2 regions of the Salinicola sp. MIT1003 genome follow, and region 1 is predicted to be linked to the other one. Evidence: predicted binding sites of a transcription regulator. Region 1 holds the regulator's gene; the other holds the start of a gene.
What was found. Region 1 encodes LexA, which represses DNA repair genes until DNA is damaged. Its sites were predicted from a motif close to TACTGTNTANNTANACAGTA; they were not measured.

Region 1 (8,834 bases):
ATCGGATCATTCCCGTGGCGAGACTTTCTATTCCAGTGACGATGTTCAAGCCTCGATCGAGTCTCGTTACGCTTTGATTCCATCTCCGGAAACGACATTAGGCCCCTCGCGTTACTTCCGGATGCCCGATAGTGATAGCCGGGTGGGCTTCATCTCGCCTCATAGTCATAACTTCTGCAGTACCTGCAATCGGGTTCGCGTGACGGTCGAAGGGCGATTGCTGCTCTGCCTAGGCAACGAGCATTCGGTGGATCTGCGTGCCACCTTGCGTCAGTATCCAGGAGAGCTGGAACCCTTGAAGGAACAGATTGTCACAGCCATGGATTTGAAGCCGGAGCGCCATCATTTCTCGACCGACGGTGATGTACAAGTCGTCCGGTTCATGAATATGACCGGAGGTTAATGCGCTTTTTTCCGGATGCCCAAGACATTTGTTCGACAAAAGGCACGCGAATTACGCGTGCCTTTTTTGATTTAATTTCTTGCCAAAAAGGGCAGCAAGAATATACTTTCATCAAAACAGCCGGTGTAATGCCGTGTCGGAATCTAGCAAGGAGAGGACGATGTCCACCGAATCACTGGAACGCATTGCTCGTAATAAGAATGTTGCTCGAGCTGCAGCGCGTCAGCTGAGCATGGAGCAATTGCACAAGCTTTCCGAAGTCATCGGGGAAGTGATCGAGCAGAAGCAGCAGGAAGATCAGGAACGCCTGAAAGAAGAAGCCGACAAGCAGCAGAAACTGGCCGAGATTCGCGAGGCGATGAACAATGCCGGATTATCGATGGATGATCTGGTCGGCGAGCAGCCGCGCAAGCGTCGGGGCCGCCCGCCCAAGAATGGCAGCAAGGGCTGATCCGCGCGTAATGTCACGTCGCATGGGTTTGCCTGAATAGTGTATTGCCTGAATGGTGTAACGCCTGGATTGGTATATCGCCTGGATTGGTATATCGCCTGGATTGGTATATCGCCTGGATTGGTATATCGCCTGGATTGGTATATTGCCAGGATGGCCACACGCGACATGGCTGCCGGCTAAGTGAACGCATCGAGCCGCCATGTATTCGCCTTATAGAAAACGCGTCTGCTATAAAGCAGACGCGTTTTTATTGGGGCCCACCTGATGCACATCTGCATGGCATCAACCAGATTGTTTTCGTTTTCTGAGGCGTCTGATCTCGCTATTTCGAAACGCGCTCGTGTTCTCGCGGAGATGTCGCACGGATATGTAGAGTTCGGCTCATGTCCGTTTTCATGATTATGGCGTCTACCGCGTTAGCGTGAGGAGGCCGTGCGAACTTCATGCTCCGGCTGGGGGTCGGCCGGCATCAGTTGAAGATGAATTTCCGGCAAGGCGGGGAGACGCTCGTGTAGCCAGTCGCGCAGCGGGCCGAAGAGTTGCTGTCGAAGTTGCAGTAGCGTATCCGCTCTGATCGCGTCTATTCGTTCATCCAGCCAGTCTGCCAGGGCATCCTCGTCCAGAGGCAGTGATATCTCGCTATCCCACATCAGCCGGCCGATTCGGGTCCAGCCCGTTGCGGTCGGCAGTACATTCAGCGCAATCGACAGCGAATGCGCATGCTGACGAGCGGAAACCGGATGCGTGCGCTCACCGGGACGGGCGCGCGAGACAATCAGTTGCGGTCGTAGGTGGTGCTGAGCTCTGGGTAACAACGCTTCCGCTTCCAGGGCAAGAACGGCGCCGTTCTTGACCAATTGGGGGACATCGATGCCGAGCTCGGACGCCAGTTCGCGATGAGCTTCCTGGTGCGAGGCTTCCCCATGTACCGGCAGCAGCAGTTTTGGCTGTATCCAGCGGTAGAGTTGACGCAACTCTTCTCGCGCCGGATGCCCCGAGGCATGAAGGGCGGGGTCGGTATGTTCGTCATGCACGTTGACGCCGAGCCGCTTGAAGCCGGCCTTGAGCCGTTCGATGGGGCGCTCGTTGCCGGGGATGGCCCGGGCCGAGAATATGACGTCGTCGTCCGGTTGCAGGTCCAGGGCAGAGTGTCTCCCCTGAGCCATGCGTGACAATGCCGAACGGGGTTCCCCCTGGCTGCCGGTGGCGATAATCAGGACTTCCTCTGGGTGGAGATAGCCGAGATCGTGAGCCGGCACTCGGGGCGGGAAGTCATCCAGGTATCCGAGTTGCAGGGCAATCGACACCATGCGCTCCATCGAACGGCCCAGCAGTGCCGCTCGGCGTCCGCTGCGTTCTGCAATATCGCCCAGCGCCTTGATCCGGGCGATATTGCTGGCGAAGCAGCTGACGACGACACGACCCCGGCAGTTCCGGATCACTGCCTCCAGCGCACTGGCGGCTTCCGCTTCACTGCGCGAGTGGCCTTCCACATCGGCGTTGGTGGAATCCGCCACCACGAGATCCACCGGGGCCAGCGCCTGGAATTGGGCCGCGGATAACGGTGGGCCGATGAGCGGGCGCTCGTCCCGTTTCCAGTCGCCGGTATGCAGAATGCGATGGCGAGGCGTGATGATCGAAAGGGCGCAGCTTTCCGGTATCGAATGCGTCACCGGTAAAAAGGTGACTTCGAAAGGGCCGGTCGTCACGCTGGCACCGGGCTGGACGGGCTTGAGCGCGTCGGTCTTCAACCCCTGTTCGATGAACTTGGCTCGCAGCAGCTCGATGGCCAGCGGGGTGGCGTAGACGGGGCAGTTCCAGCGTGGCCAGATCCAGGCAAGGGCGCCAAGGTGATCCTCATGGCCGTGGGTGATGTAGACGGCAGAAGGCACCATCGCGTGGGCTGCCAGATGCTCGACATCGGGAATCTGGAGGGGTTGATCCGGCAGATCCTGACGAATCATCATGCCGCAGTCGACGGCTATCCAGTCGTTTTCGTAACCATAGAGCGACAGATTCATGCCGATCTCACCGCAGCCTCCCAAGGGATGGAACAGCAGCGGTGGGTAAGTGCGGGGGCGGATCTGTGCGCGCGGACGGAACATCGTCATCCTTAAAGGGTGAAATCTGGCTTCACTATAAGTCATGCCTCTCGACCCGCTCAAACCCATCGCGGCGCTGGCTGGCGCTCGGCATTGGGGTACAATGCCGCTCTCATTGACGTGGCAGGCCATGTCGGGGCGCTGAACGGGGTTTCAGGGTGTTTCCGAACCAGGGCGTGTTTTCGAGTCAACGCGTATTTTCGAATCAAGGCTTGTTTTCGAGCCAACGCATATTTTCGATTCAAAGCGTATTTGCAAAGAGTATTTCCGAGAGCCATGCCGCACAATTACCGTTTGATCGTTTCCTGCCCCGATCGCGTGGGTATCGTTTCGCGTGTGTCGGGTTTCATCGCTGCCCAGAACGGCTCGATCATCGAAGCCAATCAGCACTCCGATCTGGATACGGGGCGCTTTTTCATGCGTTACGATATCCAGTCCAACGCCTTGAGTGCCGACGCTTTCCGGGCTTCATTCGCGCCCATTGCCGGTGAGTTCGAGATGGACTGGCGACTGAGCGATTCCGCCCATCGCCCGCGAGTGGTGATCATGGTGTCGCGGGAATCCCACTGTCTGGTCGATCTGCTCTACCGCTGGTCGGCCGGGGAGCTCGACTGTGATATTCCTTGTGTGATCTCCAATCACGAGGACCTGCGGCCTTTGGTGGCGTGGCACGGCATCCCGTTCCATCATGTGCCGGTCGACCCTCGGGACAAGGCTCCCGCCTTCGCCCGTACCGAACGCCTGATCGAGGAGGCCGAAGCGGACAGTGTGGTCCTTGCCCGCTACATGCAGATCCTGCCGCCGGATATCTGCCAGCGCTATGCCGGCCGCGTGATCAATATCCATCACAGCTTTCTGCCGTCTTTCGCCGGCGCCAAGCCCTACCATCAGGCGTTCGAACGTGGCGTCAAGCTGATCGGCGCGACCTGCCACTATGTCACCGAAGAACTCGATGCAGGGCCGATCATCGAACAGGACATCCAGCGCGTATCGCACTGCCATACGCCGCAGGACCTGGTGCGTCTGGGTCGTGACGTGGAAAAATCGGTGCTCTCTAGGGGATTGCGCTGGCACCTGCAGGATCGAGTACTCATCCACGGCAACAAGACCGTGGTGTTCTCGTGATGCCTATTGCTTGAGGCTCAAGGCGACACCGAGCCGGGATCGGTGTCGTCGAACAGCCCGAGCTGGCGCTGGTCCGGTTCCGGCATCAGGCGTACCCCCACGCCCAGCAACCGAACCGGCCGCTCTCCCCGACGCCAGGCGCTCTTCAGCAGTTCATGGAACCGTGCGTGGACGATACCGCGAGCGCCTGTCTCCTGCGTCGTGCTGGCAAAGTCATTGAAACGTACCTTGACGAACTGCTTGGCAATGGCCGGGTCGCCGTGCCGTGCCAGGCGGTCGTGGAGCTTCTCGATCAGAGGCTCCAGCGCCAGGTGGCAATCGGCGAGACCGGGAAGATCGTGGTCGTAGGTGGTTTCGACGCTGACTGATTTGCGTTCGCGGGAGACGTTGACCGGCCGCTCGTCGATACCGTGAGCCAGCTCGTACAGTCTCCGGCCGAACTTGCCGAACTGATCCAGTAGCCGGTCCAGTGGCTGGGTTCGCAGGTCGTGGCAACTGGCGATTCCCATGGCATCGAGTTTGGCGGCCATCGCCGGACCGACACCGTGAAGCTTCTTGACGGGGAGGTCGGTGATGAAAGACTCCGTTTCCTCCGGCGGGATCACGAACAGGCCGTCGGGCTTGTCCCAGTCGCTGGCGATCTTGGCCAGAAACTTGTTGGGTGCGGCGCCGACCGAGACGACGATTCCCGTTCGCGCGAGCGCCTCTTGCTTGAGCCAGCGGGCCATCCAGGTAGCGCTGCCCTGGAACTGGGTGACCGCCGTGACGTCGAGATAGGCCTCGTCGAGGGAGAGCGGCTCGACCAGCGGCGTCAGCTCGTGAAAGATGGCCTGAATCTGTCGCGAGACTTCGCGATACTTGTTGAAGTCTGGCGACAGCACTTTCAATTGCGGGCAGAGACGCACCGCTCTCGCCGTGGGCATCGCGGAGTGTATGCCGTACTTTCTGGCCGGGTAGTTGCAGGTAGCGACGACGCCGCGTCGATCGGCGCTACCGCCGATCGCCAGGGGAATATCTTTCAGGGCAGGATTGTCACGCATTTCCACGGCAGCATAGAAGCAGTCGCAGTCGGCATGCAGAATCTTGCGCATGGAACCGGAGGCGGGCGCCTCAATGCAGGCCGGAGCCGTTGCCGCCGCGGATGACGCCGACCCCCAGCCCCTCGATCTCCAGATGCTGGTGTTCGAGATCGACCACGATCGGCGCGAAGTCGGCATTCTCGGCGCTCAACGTGACGTGACTGCCCTCGCGCTGGAAGCGCTTAACGGTGACCTCGTCGTCTATCCGGGCGACGACGATCTGGCCGTTGCGTATCTGCTGGGTGCGGTGCACGGCGAGCAGGTCGCCGTCGAAGATGCCGGCATCCTTCATCGAGAGGCCGCGCACGCGAAGAAAGTAGTCGGCACTGGGTGAAAAGTAGTCGGCCGGCAATGGGCAGTAGCGATCGATATGCTCGGTGGCGAGAATCGGGCTACCGGCGGCCACGCTGCCGATGATCGGCAAGCCGGGAGACTGGGGCTGGGACTCCGCGGGCTCGATTTCGTTGCCATTGGCCGGCAGCCGGATACCGCGGGAAGTCCCGGGGATCATGCGGATGACGCCTTTTCGATCCAGCGCCCGCAGGTGTTCCTCGGCAGCGTTGGGAGAGCGAAAGCCCAGGGCCCGAGCGATTTCGGCCCGCGTCGGGGGGTAGCCGAATTCGCTCATTGTCTTGACGATGAAGTCATAGACGTTTTGCTGCCGTGCGGTGAGCGGTCTCGCCATTGGTTTCTCCCGGGCCTGTGTCATCGTTATGGTCATCGATCAGGCGTGTTCATGTATACAGCCTGGAATTGTATCCAGTCATTGCCGGCGTGGGAAGTCCTTCGCGGCTCGCGTTGGCAGCCGCGTGGCCCTGGCCCGATCAAATGCTGGATTGTGCCGTCCGTTGCGGAATGATTAGAATCATAATCGTTCTAAGTCGCTGTTCTCTGGTTGCCGTTTTCTGGCGCGAGGTATGACATGGCCCAACCCGATACCGTCACGCGTATTCTCGATACGGCGGAGGTCCTTTTTGCCGAGAAGGGTTTCGCTGAAACCTCGCTGCGCAACATCACCACGCGGGCCAAGGTCAATCTGGCTGCGGTGAATTACCATTTCGGATCCAAGAAGTCGCTTATTCAGGCGGTGTTTGCCCGTTATCTCGATCCGTTCTCGGAACGTTTGAATGCGGCGCTCGATGACCTGGAAGCCCGCTATCAGGGCAAGCAGGTGCCGCTGGAAGTCCTGCTGGAACAGCTCGCCACCACGGTTCTGGAAGTCCCCGCCGAGCGCAACAGCCTCAAGGTATTCATGAAGCTGCTGGGCCTGGCTTATGCGCAGGCCCAGGGCCATCTGCGGCGCTATATCCAGGAACACTATGGCGACACGTTTCGCCGCTTCGTGGGGTGCCTGCGTCTGGCAACGCCGGATCTTCCCGACGCCGAGCGATTCTGGCGTCTACATTTCATGCTGGGCACCGTGGTCTTTACCTTGTCCGGCCTGGATGCCTTGCGGGATATCGCCGACAGCGAATACCAGGAGCACATGTCGATACGGGAGCTGATCCGGCATCTCCGTCCCGTGGTGGTCGCCGGCATGCAGGCGCCGCTACCCGAGTCGTTGGAGAAACTCGGCTCGGCCGCCGAGTAGACCAATGGGCCCCGGTAGCGGGCTGCCTCTGTCATGCATCCCCCGTGTCGTCTAGAATCGGGCGCTCAATGGTCTCAGGTGTTTGCTATGACTCAACCTCTCGGTCCGGTCATGCTGGATGTCGAAGGCACTCGGCTACGTGATGAAGAGCGGCAGTTGATCTCTCGTGCAGAGGTTGGCGGCGTACTGTTGTTTGCTCGAAATACACCGGACGTTGCCACTACCCAACGGCTGATCGGCCAGATCCGCAAATGTCGTCCCGATATCCTGGTCGCCATCGATCAGGAAGGTGGTCGGGTGCAGCGATTGAAGGAAGGAGTGACACAAATTCCGTCCATGGCCACGCTGGGGCGGCAATTCGCCGAGTCTCCCGAAGCGGCGCTGACGCTGACGCAGGACACTGGCTGGCTGCTGGGCATGGAGATGGCGGCCTGCGGCTTCGATGTGACCTTTGCCCCGGTTCTGGATCTCGACGACGACCAGTCGCCGGCCATCGGTTCGCGGAGTTTTTCGCCGGATCCCGAGGTGGTGACAGCCTTGGCTGGCGCGTTCATCGAAGGGCTCCACGAGGCGGGAATGGTGGCGATCGGCAAGCATTTTCCCGGCCATGGCGGAGTGCGCCAGGATTCCCACTTCGATGTCGCGGAAGACCCACGCTCGCTGGCGGAGCTGCGCGAGCACGATCTGATTCCTTTCGCCCGGCTGGCCGGCAAGCTGGATGGCATCATGCCGGCGCATGTCATCTATTCGGCCTTCGATGATCGGCCGGCCGGATTCTCGCCCAGTTGGCTCGGCATGCTGAGGGAGGAGCTGGGTTTCAAGGGCACCATCTTTTCGGATGACCTGACCATGGCCGCGGCGCACGCCGCCGGATCGCCCCGCGAGCGGGCCGAGGCTGCCTGGAGCGCCGGCTGCGACATGGCCGTGATCTGCAACGCGCCCGATGCGGCGCGCGAAGTCGTTGCTGCCTGCGAAGGCCGACAGGCCCAGCGTATCGCCAAGCTTCGCTATGCACGCGCGCGTCCCAGCCTCGAATCGCTGGCCGCCATCTCCCGGTGGCGGCGCACCCACGTACGTCTGGAAGCGCTCAGCGAATCCGAATGACGTGCACCGTTTTTCGTTCTTCGGCGGCAGTATCCGATGGTCTGCCGCCGCTCATTGCATGGTGAATCATAAACGATGACTCAATCCCCACCGATCGATGCCCTGAGCTCGATGCAGGAAGTCATGGACAGTGCGGACTGTCTGATCGATCAGGCACAGGTCGAGCGAGCGCTGGACCGCATGGCGGCCGATATCACGCGCGAACTGGGAGACAAGCTGCCGGTTTTCTACTGCGTCATGAACGGCGGTCTGATCACCACCGGGCATTTGCTGACGCGGCTCGGGTTTCCCTTGGAAGTCGATTACCTCCACGCCACGCGCTATCGCGGCGGGATGCGAGGCGGCGAGCTGTTCTGGCGGGTGTCGCCGGAAGTGCCCATGGCCGGTCGTCACGTGGTGATCGTCGATGACATCCTCGACGAGGGCGCGACACTGGCGGCGATCCTGGATTACTGTCGGCAAGCCGGCGCGGCGAGCATTTCGACAGCGGTGCTGGTCGACAAGCGTCACGATCGCAAGGCATCCCCCGATCTCAAGGCCGACTATTGCGGGCTGGAAGTCGTCGACCGCTATGTCTTCGGCTTCGGCATGGACTACAAGGGGTACTGGCGTAACGCGCCGGGAATCTTCGCGCCCAAGGGGATGTGACGGCACGCCCGACCCGTTGGCGAATCGCCAGCCCGGCGTGCTCGGGGGCTGCCATTTCCCAATCTTCTCCTGCTCCGATTCGGCCCGCTCAGCGCGGGCTGAATCGTCTCTGCAGTCCGGTCTCGTTCATCATCCGCGTCGAGATCTCCTCGATCGAAAAGCGGGTGGTATCGATGTAGGGAATGTTGTGACGCCGGTAGAGCGCTTCGGCCTGGCCGATCTCCTGCATGCATTGGTCCATCGAGCAGTAACGGCTGTCGGGCCGACGTTCGGTACGAATGGCCGATAGCCGACGAGCATCGATGGTCAGCCCGAACAGCTTATGGCG
Region 2 (8,834 bases), on a different contig from region 1:
GGAGGGCGCGCTGCTGACGCTGGCTGCGCGAATGGGGATGAGCCGCCCCGAAGCCCAGCGCTGCTGGGTACGTACCGACGTATTGCCGTTCGATGCCGAACATCGCTACATGGCGACCCTGCATCACGATCACGAGCGCCACGCCCGCCTGTTCATCAAGGGCGCCCCGGAGCGGGTGCTGGCGATGTGCAGTCGAGTTCGCACCGCTGAGGGCGGGGAGGCGATACTGGAGCACGCCTGGTGGCACGCCCAGGTCGAGCAGTTGGCTGGCCGTGGCCTGCGAGTGCTGGCCCTGGCGACACGCAGGGTGCCGGTCTCGCAGACCGTGCTCTCCCGCGCCGATGTGGAAGGCGGCATCATTCTGCTGGGGCTGGTCGCCTTGATGGATCCGCCGCGCCCGGAGGCCGTGGCCGCCATTGCCGAATGCCGGCGTGCGGGGATCGGTGTGCGCATGATCACCGGCGATCACGCCGCCACCGCGGCGGCCATTGGGCAGATGATCGGGCTGGAGCGCACCCGGCGGGTCATCACCGGTGCAGAACTGGAGACGATGAGCGATGACGAGCTCAGCGCGGCGGCAATGGAAACGGATGTCTTTGCCCGCACCAGTCCCGAGCACAAGCTGCGGCTGGTCATGGCACTGCAGGCGCGAGGCATGACCGTGGCGATGACCGGCGACGGGGTCAACGATGCCCCGGCGCTCAAGCGTGCCGATGTCGGCATCGCCATGGGGCGCAAGGGCAGCGAAGCGGCGCGGGAGGCGGCCGATATCGTGCTGGCCGACGACAACTTTGCCTCCATCGTGGCGGCGGTGCGTGAAGGCCGCAACGTCTACGACAAGATCGTACGGGTGATCGCCTGGACCTTGCCGACCGATGCGGGCGAGGCCGCCACCATCGTGACGGCGCTGCTGTTTGGCATGGTATTGCCGGTCACGCCGGTGCAGATTCTCTGGGTCAACCTGATCACGACCGTCACGCTGGGTCTTGCCCTGGCCTTCGAGTCCGGCGAGACGGGTGCGATGCAGCGTCCGCCACGCTCGTCCGATGCGCCGCTGCTGGGGCTGGCCTGGCTATGGCATATCGGGCTGGTGACGGCGCTCTTTCTGCTGGGCACGTTCGGTATCTACGCCTGGGCCATCGAGCGGGGCCACGACATCGCGCTGGCGCGCACCATGGCGATGAATACCCTGATCGCGATGGAAATCAGTCACCTGTTCTTCATCCGCAGTATTCACGACTCGGCCTTCAGCCTGCGGATCCTGCGCGGTACCCGGGCGCTCTGGGTGGCCATCGGTATCGTCGTGGCGGCGCAGTGCGCCATGAACTGGCTGCCTCCGGTACAGGCGGTGTTCGAAACCCGCACCATTCCGCTCCTCGACGGGATGGCGATTCTGGCCGTGGCCGTTTTGCTGCTGCTGGCGGTGGAGACCGAAAGGCAACTGCGGCGCAAATTCAAGACGGGCCGTCGTGACGATACCCCACCATCCGACGAGCAAGAGGCAATACGCTGATGGAAACCGACCTTCGGCTGTTTCTGGCAAACGCCGGATACCGCGGACGCGGATTTCGTGTCGGCCTGCAAAACGTCGGGCTATTGGCGTTGTTGTCGCCCGACGTCGCAGAGCAGAAAGGGGAGATGGATTTTTTACCCGGCACGGCGCTGATGGATGCTGATGACCATGCAGTGGGCGACATGGGTGACCTTGTGCGACACGCTGCCGACCAGCAACCCTTTGATGTCACTGAGCCCTCGGCTACCCATGATGATGGCATCCACCTCGAGTCGCTTGGCTTCTTCGATAATCACCTCGGCTGGCGAGCCTTGCTTGACCAAGGTATCGAACTCGTTTTCGTAGCCTGGCATGGAGGTAATCTCTCTCAGCGCCTCCGCGATGATCGCTTCTCCCTCCTTTTCGGCGAGCTCTACCGAAACTGCCTTGATCGCGGCCGCGACGGTCAACATTTCACCCTGATGGAGATCAGGATAGGGATCGCGCACGTTCAATACATGGATCTTGCCTTGAACCGGAGCCGCCAGTTGGCAGGCGATCTTGAGCGCGGCGTGGGAGTCTTCCGATCCATCGATCGGGACCAGCAGTGAGCTGAACATGGCGCGTACCTCGCAGAGGGCGATGGGTTACGAACTTGGCTTGCTTGAGCCAAGTTATCCGCTCGACCACTGTTCAGCTTGACCTGTATCAAGAAAGCATCGAATAGCCCGTGGACGGCATGCCTCCTGGTCATGTCGGCCAGACAGGAGACATCAACCGAACAGATCCTGCTGGGCATGAGGCGCACGGAATCGCGTGGTGTCCAGGCCCAGATCGGCGCGCCGTTCCAGCCCCAGGCGAGAGGCCGCCCGGCGAAAACGCTGGCCGATCATGTCCACGAACAAGCCGTCGCCGTGCATGCGGTGGCCGAAGCGGCTGTCGTTGCTTTGGCCCCCGCGGGATTGGCGGATCAGGCTCATCACCTTGCCCGCGCGCTCCGGGTAGTGCTCCTCGAGCCAGGCTTCGAACAGCGGCGCCACCTCGCGGGGCAATCGCAACAGCGTCCAGCTGGCGGTGCGGGCGCCGGCGTCGGCGGCACGAGTCAGCAGCGTCTCGATCTCGCTGTCGTTGATGGCGGGGATTACCGGCGCCACCAGCACACCCACCGGTACCCCGGCTTCATGCAGCTCCCGAATGACCTTGAGCCGTGCCGCGGGAGAGGCAGTGCGCGGCTCCAGGGTGCGTTTCAGTTCGTTGTCGAGCGACGTCAGGCTGACGAACACCCGGACCAGCCGCTCGCGCGCCATCTCGGCGAGCAGTTCCCGATCGCGCAGAATCAGCGCGCTCTTGGTCACCAGCGTGACCGGGTGGCGGCACGCCAGCAGCAGCTCCAGCAGCGAACGCGTCGTGCCGTGCTGCGCCTCGATCGGCTGGTAGCAGTCGGTGTTGCCGGAGAGATTGATCGGCCGGCAGACATAACCCGGTTTGCACAGCTCCTCGCGCAATCGATCCGCCATGCCGGTCTTGGCGATCAGGCGCGTCTCGAAATCGATGCCGGGCGACAGATCCCAATAGGCGTGGCTGGGGCGGGCATAGCAGTAGATGCAGCCATGCTCGCAGCCGCGATAGGGGTTGAGCGAGCGGTCGAAGCCCAGGTCCGGCGACTGATTCCAGGAAAGCGCCGAGCGCGGCGCCTCGAACTGCACGTGGGTCGAGATGCGCTCCGGCAACGCCTCCTGCCACCAGCCGTCGTCCTCGACGGTGCTATGCGTCGGCTGGAAACGGTTGTCCGGGTTGTAGGTCGCGCCGCGGCCTTTCAACGGGCCGGGTCGAGAGGGAGACGACATGGCAGCGACTCCTGATGACTGTTTATATATACAGTATCACTCCACGCAGCCGGGGAGAAACTGTTTAAGAGGGAAGAGGGAAGAGGGAAGAGGGAAGAGGGAAGAGGGAAGAGGCGGCGCCGTGGTATCGGCGCCGCTGAAGGAGAAAGCGGTTAGAAGCTGAGTTTTACGCCGCCTTCGAGGTAACGGTCCTGGGTGTTGTAGCCATCGACCAGTTGGTAATCCTTGTCGAAGGCGTTCTCCAGCTTGGCCGACAGCTCGACGGTCGGCGTGACTTGCCAGGCCGTGCGCAGATCGACGACGCCGTAGCCGGAGGTAGTGGTAGGGCCGTAGGGCGCATCGAACTGTACGTCACGACGGTCGCCTGCAGCTCTCAGAGTGCCGCCAAAGGACCAGTCCGCCACGGCGTAATCGGCATCCAGGCGACCAAAGACGTGGGCGCGACGCTGGAGTCGCTCTCCGGTCTCGCGGTTCTCCGGGTCCTGATAGGTGAGACTGGCGCGCAGATCGAGACCGCCACGCTCCCAGCCGCCACTCAGCTCGACGCCACGGATCCTGGATTCGTTGACGTTATAGGGAATGAAAGTGGCGTTGTCGTAAGTGATAAGGTCGTCCATACGGCTCTCGAACGCCGTCACGCGGGCATTCCAGGCCTGTTGGTCCATCGCCCAGAAAGCTTCCCAGGTCCTGGACGTCTCGGCGTCCAGGTCGGGATTGGTGCCATAGGGGCCGTAGAGATCGATCAGGTTCGGCGCCTTGAAGGCGGTGCCGTAGCTCAGCCCGATGCGCTGCGCCGCCGTCAGGTGGTAGGCGTAGCCGGCGTTGCCGGTGGTCTTGTCGCCGAAGCGGGAATCGTCATCGTAGCGTAGCGATCCCGTGAGCTCGTGGTCTCCGTAGCGACGCTGCATCGAGCCGTAGATGCCGTAGTTTTCCCGGCTGTCTTTCTGATAGCTCGAGCCAGCGGCATAGTCGTCATAGTCGATGCTTTCCTCTCGATAGTCGACGCCGAGGGAATCCACGCCGTTGCTGCGCGTGAAGCGGTGCTGGAGGCCGAGCTCGTTGCGATGCGACTCGATACGACTGTTGCGGACGCCGTCGTAGTGCTCGTCGCGCTGTTCATCGAAGTGGCCGCCGGTGACGATCATGTCCCAGTCGGACTCGAGCGCGACATCGAGCTGTGCCCCGAAGGTCTGGAGATAGCCTTCGGTCCGGCAGTCGGCAGAGGCCGGGTAGGAGCAGTTGTCGTAGTCGGCGTCGAAGTCTTCGCGCATGGCGCTCAGGTTGAGGTCGACACGGTCGCTGAATCTGTGGGCCAGTCCCAACTGTCCGCCCGCGCGGCGGAACCCGTCGCGCTCGCCGCTGGTGTCGGAGGAAGTGGCATTGAAGCCGTCGCTGTCGCGATGGAAGACTGTCGCGTTGAGTCGCGTGTCGGTGTCCCCGGCGGAGACGTGCGCGCTCTGCCTGGACGTGCCGTGTTCCCCGGCCCTGAGGTCGAGGGAGCCGTGAGTGCCCGCACCGCCGTTGCGAGTGAATATCTGGATGACGCCGCCGATGGCATCCGAGCCGTAGGTCGCGGCGCGCGGGCCGCGCACGACCTCGATGCGCTCGATGGCGTCGACCGGCAGGAACTCCAGGCTGGCGCCGCCACTCGTTGCCGATGTCACGCGAACACCGTCCACGAGCACCAGGGTGTGATCGGACTCGCTACCGCGCATGAACAGGGTAGTCAGACCGCCTGGCGTTCCGGTCTGCACGACTTCGATACCGGCACGGTTTTGCAGCAGCTCGACCACGCTATTGGCCTGGCTGCGTTCGATCTCGTCGCGATCGATGATGGTGGTGCTGGCCAGAACGTCGGCCTGTGATTGCGGCAGGCGATTGGCGGTGACCTGGACGTCGCCGAGCTGCTGCCGGTCTTCGACGTGTTGCTGGGCCTGGGCCGACAGCGTGGCCATGGCCATGGCGAGCGCGACGCCCGAGGCGACGGTATTCTTCTTGTAACGCATGTAATGTGATCCCCAACTGCGTTGTGCCCCGCGATTCACCGGCGCTGGGGCCGGACGCGATGACACGGAGTACTCGAAACGAGTACCGAACGAATACGCAATGGGAGGACGGACGTGACGATGCCCGCCTCGGACGCCATGGAATCCGGGCAGGGGGAGCCGCCACTGGATGAGCCCTCCGCATCAACCAGTGAAGAGAAACGCGCCGGTCTCCGGACTCTCGCGCGATGACCCGGGCGATAGACCCTGGGTCATCCGACACGCACGCCTTCCCATGTCGATGGACGTTCCCTTGAAGTTCCCTCGAAGGGCAGTCCATGCGATCACAGTGGCTGGATGGCCTGACGGCGCATCCGGTGGTGTCGAAGAAAACGCTATGTTTTCTAACGCAATTACCGTTGCGGGGGCAGTGCGGGGTTCTCACCCGCTTCCCGAGCACACGTCTCTCGACGCGCCGGATTGTCGCAGCTTCCACGCGACAAGTGAATTCCGGATCAGGCAATCGGCGCTGGGGCCTTCGTGATGGATCGGGCAGCGGCAACCCCGCGACGGCGCGAGCCGTCACGGTGTCGGCGAGCTGGGCTCCTGCAGTACCAGCTCCACGCGGCGGTTGCTGGCGCGGCCGGCCGGGGTGTGGTTGCTGGCCAGCGGGTGCGTCGAGGCATAGCCGATCGCTCGCAGCCGCTCGCCATCGAGGCCGGCCTGGCGCAACACGCGCACCACCGCCGAGGCGCGCGCCGCCGACAGTTCCCAGTTGGAGGGGAAGCGGGAGGTCGAGATCGGTACGCTGTCGGTATGGCCTTCGACGGAGATGGTGCCCTTGAACTCCTGCAGCATCGGGATCAGCTTTTCGACCAGTTGCCTGCCGCTATCGCTGAGCCCGACGGCGCTGCTGTCGAACAGCAGGTGATCCTGAATGCGCAGGTTGAAGCCGTGGGGAATCGCGGTGACCTCGACACCGTCGATCTGCGGCAATACGGGCGCTGGTTCGGGATCGGGCAGGTCGAACAGCGGCACGCTGAACGCCAGCGGTGGCATGGCGAAGATCTCGGCAGGCGCCGGCTTCGGTGCGGGCGAGTAGAAGCCGGTATCGCTCGCCAGTGGCGCCGGCTTGAGCTGACGCGGCGGCTGATAGAATTCACCGATGTCGGCCAGCGGCAGTCTTGGCGGCGGCTTCAACGCCGGGATGTGCAGCGGCAGCGCCGTGACGGGCGGCGCCCCGGCCGCGTCCCGGTCGATGAGCTGGCCGCCGTAGAGCGCCAGCATCAGCACGAAGAACGTGATCAGCAGCATGAGCATGTCGAGGTAGCTCATCAGCCACGAATCGCTCTCGCTGCTCCGCCCGCTGTCGACCAGGGGATCATCGTCGAACAGCAGGTCGGCAAAGGGGCCGCCGGGGGAGATCGCGGCCTGGCTCATGCGGACTCGACCGACGCGTCGGCGCTCTGCGGTCGGCGGGCATCGCGCATCTCGTCGCGGTGCTCGGCGCGGTAGGTGTTCAGGGCCTCTTCGATGAACGACGGCAGGCGGCGCTTGCTGACCATGACGACGCCTTCCAGGATCAGCGTCATGGCCATCAGCCGGGCCTCGGTGCGGCGTTCGAGCTTGACCGCGATCGGCTTGAACACCAGGTTGGCGAGCAGGATGCCGTAGAAGGTGGACATCAACGCCACCGCCAGACGCGGCCCGATTACCGCCAGGTCACCGGCCTGGATCACCTCGAGCATGTTGATCAGCCCGACCAGGGTACCGAGCATGCCAAAGGCCGGCGCGTAGACGGCCATGGTTCGCAGGATCTGCGCTTCGGCTCGCTCCTTGGCCTTGACTCGCACCATGCGCCAGCGAAGCATTTCGCGAATCTCTTCCTCGCGGGTATTGGCAATCACCATCTGCATGCCGGTGCGCAGGAAGGGGTTGGTGGTGCTCTCCAGCGCGCCTTCGATGGCGCGGATGTTGCCGCGGCTCCAGTGGCGGGACATGTCGATCAACTGATCCAGATCGTTTTCCAGTTCGCTGGCCTGGGGTTCGCGCCGGAACACCACGGCGACCTGGCGGCACAGCCGCTGCATCTCCTGAAGGGGGTAGCTGATGAAACTGGCCGCCAGCGTGCCGGTGAGCACGATCGCCAACCCCGGCAGGTTGAAGAAGCTACTCGGGGCCTGGGCAGTGAACAGCACGACGGTCGCCAGCAGCAGAGCACTGGCGATGATGCCGATGAGCGTGGAAGGATTCATGAACGGCTCGCAACCTGGTGAACGGGCATGGTGCCCATCTTAAGCCCGGGGCTCCACCGTCAAAGGCGCTAATTGGCGCGTGTATCAGGCGCTTATTGTCGACGGGATGCATCGGCGAGCGGTGATCGACGCGACCAATCTCAGGCGTCTTCGTCCGACCGGCGTGCTGCCGCCTCCCTGGCGTGGGTGACGAAACGCGTCGGATCGTCGCTGATCACGCCGTCGACACCCCAGTCCCAGAGCTTTTCGAAGGTGACCGGGTCGTTGGCGGTGTAGCAGAACAGCTTGATCTCTTCGTCGGCGATCTCCTGCGCCCGCTTGATCTTCAGCTTGCGCCAGTCGAGGTGGAGACTGTAGGCGGAGAGACGTTCGGTTTCCAGCCACCAGCGCTTGGGTGCCTTGTCGTCCAGCACGCCGAGGCGCAGGCGGTCGGGGTCGGATTCCAGCGCCCGTGCGGCGGTCAGCGCATGACGATCGAACGAGGAGACGATCAGCTTGTCGGCGGGCAACGCTTCCAGCGTCGGCGGCAGGGCGGCCTGGACGAGTTCGATGGCGTTGCGGCCGCGGCACACCTTCAGTTCCAGGTTGAGCCCCATGCCGAGTCGCTTGATCAGCTCGAGCATCGCCTCAAGCGTGGCGATCGGCTCGCCGCGATACTGGGCGCCGAACCAGCTGCCGGCGTCCAGTTTGGCGGCGCTTTCGGCATCGAGCTTGAACAGCTTGCCGCGACCGTCGGAGCAGCGCTTGAGACCGGCGTCGTGCCAGATGACCGGTGTTCCATCGCCGAGCAGTTGAACGTCGAGTTCGACCCATTGGCAACCGGCATCATGGGCGGCCTGAACCGCTGCCAGGGTGTTTTCGGGGGCACGCGCGGAAAGGCCGCGATGGGCGATGTAGCGGGGCGTGTCGGTGTCGGTGTGATCGGCGCTATCGGCGGGGCGCGGCTGGGTCATGCGGTCAGGATCTCCGTCGAACGCTGGGGCGGGCGTTCATCACTGTCGAAATGGCACAGATTCAGGCGGCTGTGCGTTGGCGTCATCGCCAGGCTCAGACCTTCGACCACCGCGCGCGCGCAGTCAAGGCAAATCACCCGTCATGCCGTATGGCGAACGTGGATATCCGTTGTGTGGCACCCGGATTCCCAGGCTTCCAGGTTCCCAGGTTCCGGGCAGTTTTCGTACCAAGCCTAATGCCGCCGCCGTCTTGCTGTGCCGATAGCGATACCGAGAAGTACGGCGGCACCCGCGGCGAGGCC

Region 2: the regulator LexA is predicted to act here: its motif matches at 3,356-3,375, upstream of BC443_RS12615 (PA0069 family radical SAM protein).

What each region holds. Positions count from the first base shown of each region.
Region 1 is NZ_MCAP01000004.1:24,922-33,755, forward strand. Features, by position in the region: gene moaA (GTP 3',8-cyclase MoaA) at 1-403, shown strand, start outside; gene BC443_RS01915 (H-NS family nucleoid-associated regulatory protein) at 564-854, shown strand; gene BC443_RS01920 (ribonuclease J) at 1,274-2,962, opposite strand; gene purU (formyltetrahydrofolate deformylase) at 3,236-4,084, shown strand; gene dinB (DNA polymerase IV) at 4,102-5,175, opposite strand; gene lexA (transcriptional repressor LexA) at 5,195-5,848, opposite strand; gene BC443_RS01940 (TetR/AcrR family transcriptional regulator) at 6,086-6,754, shown strand; gene nagZ (beta-N-acetylhexosaminidase) at 6,842-7,858, shown strand; gene BC443_RS01950 (hypoxanthine-guanine phosphoribosyltransferase) at 7,934-8,506, shown strand; gene BC443_RS01955 (pyruvate, water dikinase regulatory protein) at 8,595-8,834, opposite strand, start outside.
Region 2 is NZ_MCAP01000033.1:140,726-149,559, forward strand. Features, by position in the region: gene BC443_RS12605 (HAD-IC family P-type ATPase) at 1-1,513, shown strand, start outside; gene BC443_RS12610 (universal stress protein) at 1,648-2,112, opposite strand; gene BC443_RS12615 (PA0069 family radical SAM protein) at 2,266-3,339, opposite strand; gene BC443_RS12620 (TonB-dependent receptor) at 3,492-5,345, opposite strand; cobalamin riboswitch at 5,531-5,815, opposite strand; gene BC443_RS19110 (OmpA family protein) at 5,907-6,764, opposite strand; gene BC443_RS12630 (MotA/TolQ/ExbB proton channel family protein) at 6,761-7,579, opposite strand; gene BC443_RS12635 (glycerophosphodiester phosphodiesterase family protein) at 7,720-8,532, opposite strand; gene BC443_RS12640 (SDR family oxidoreductase) at 8,766-8,834, opposite strand, start outside.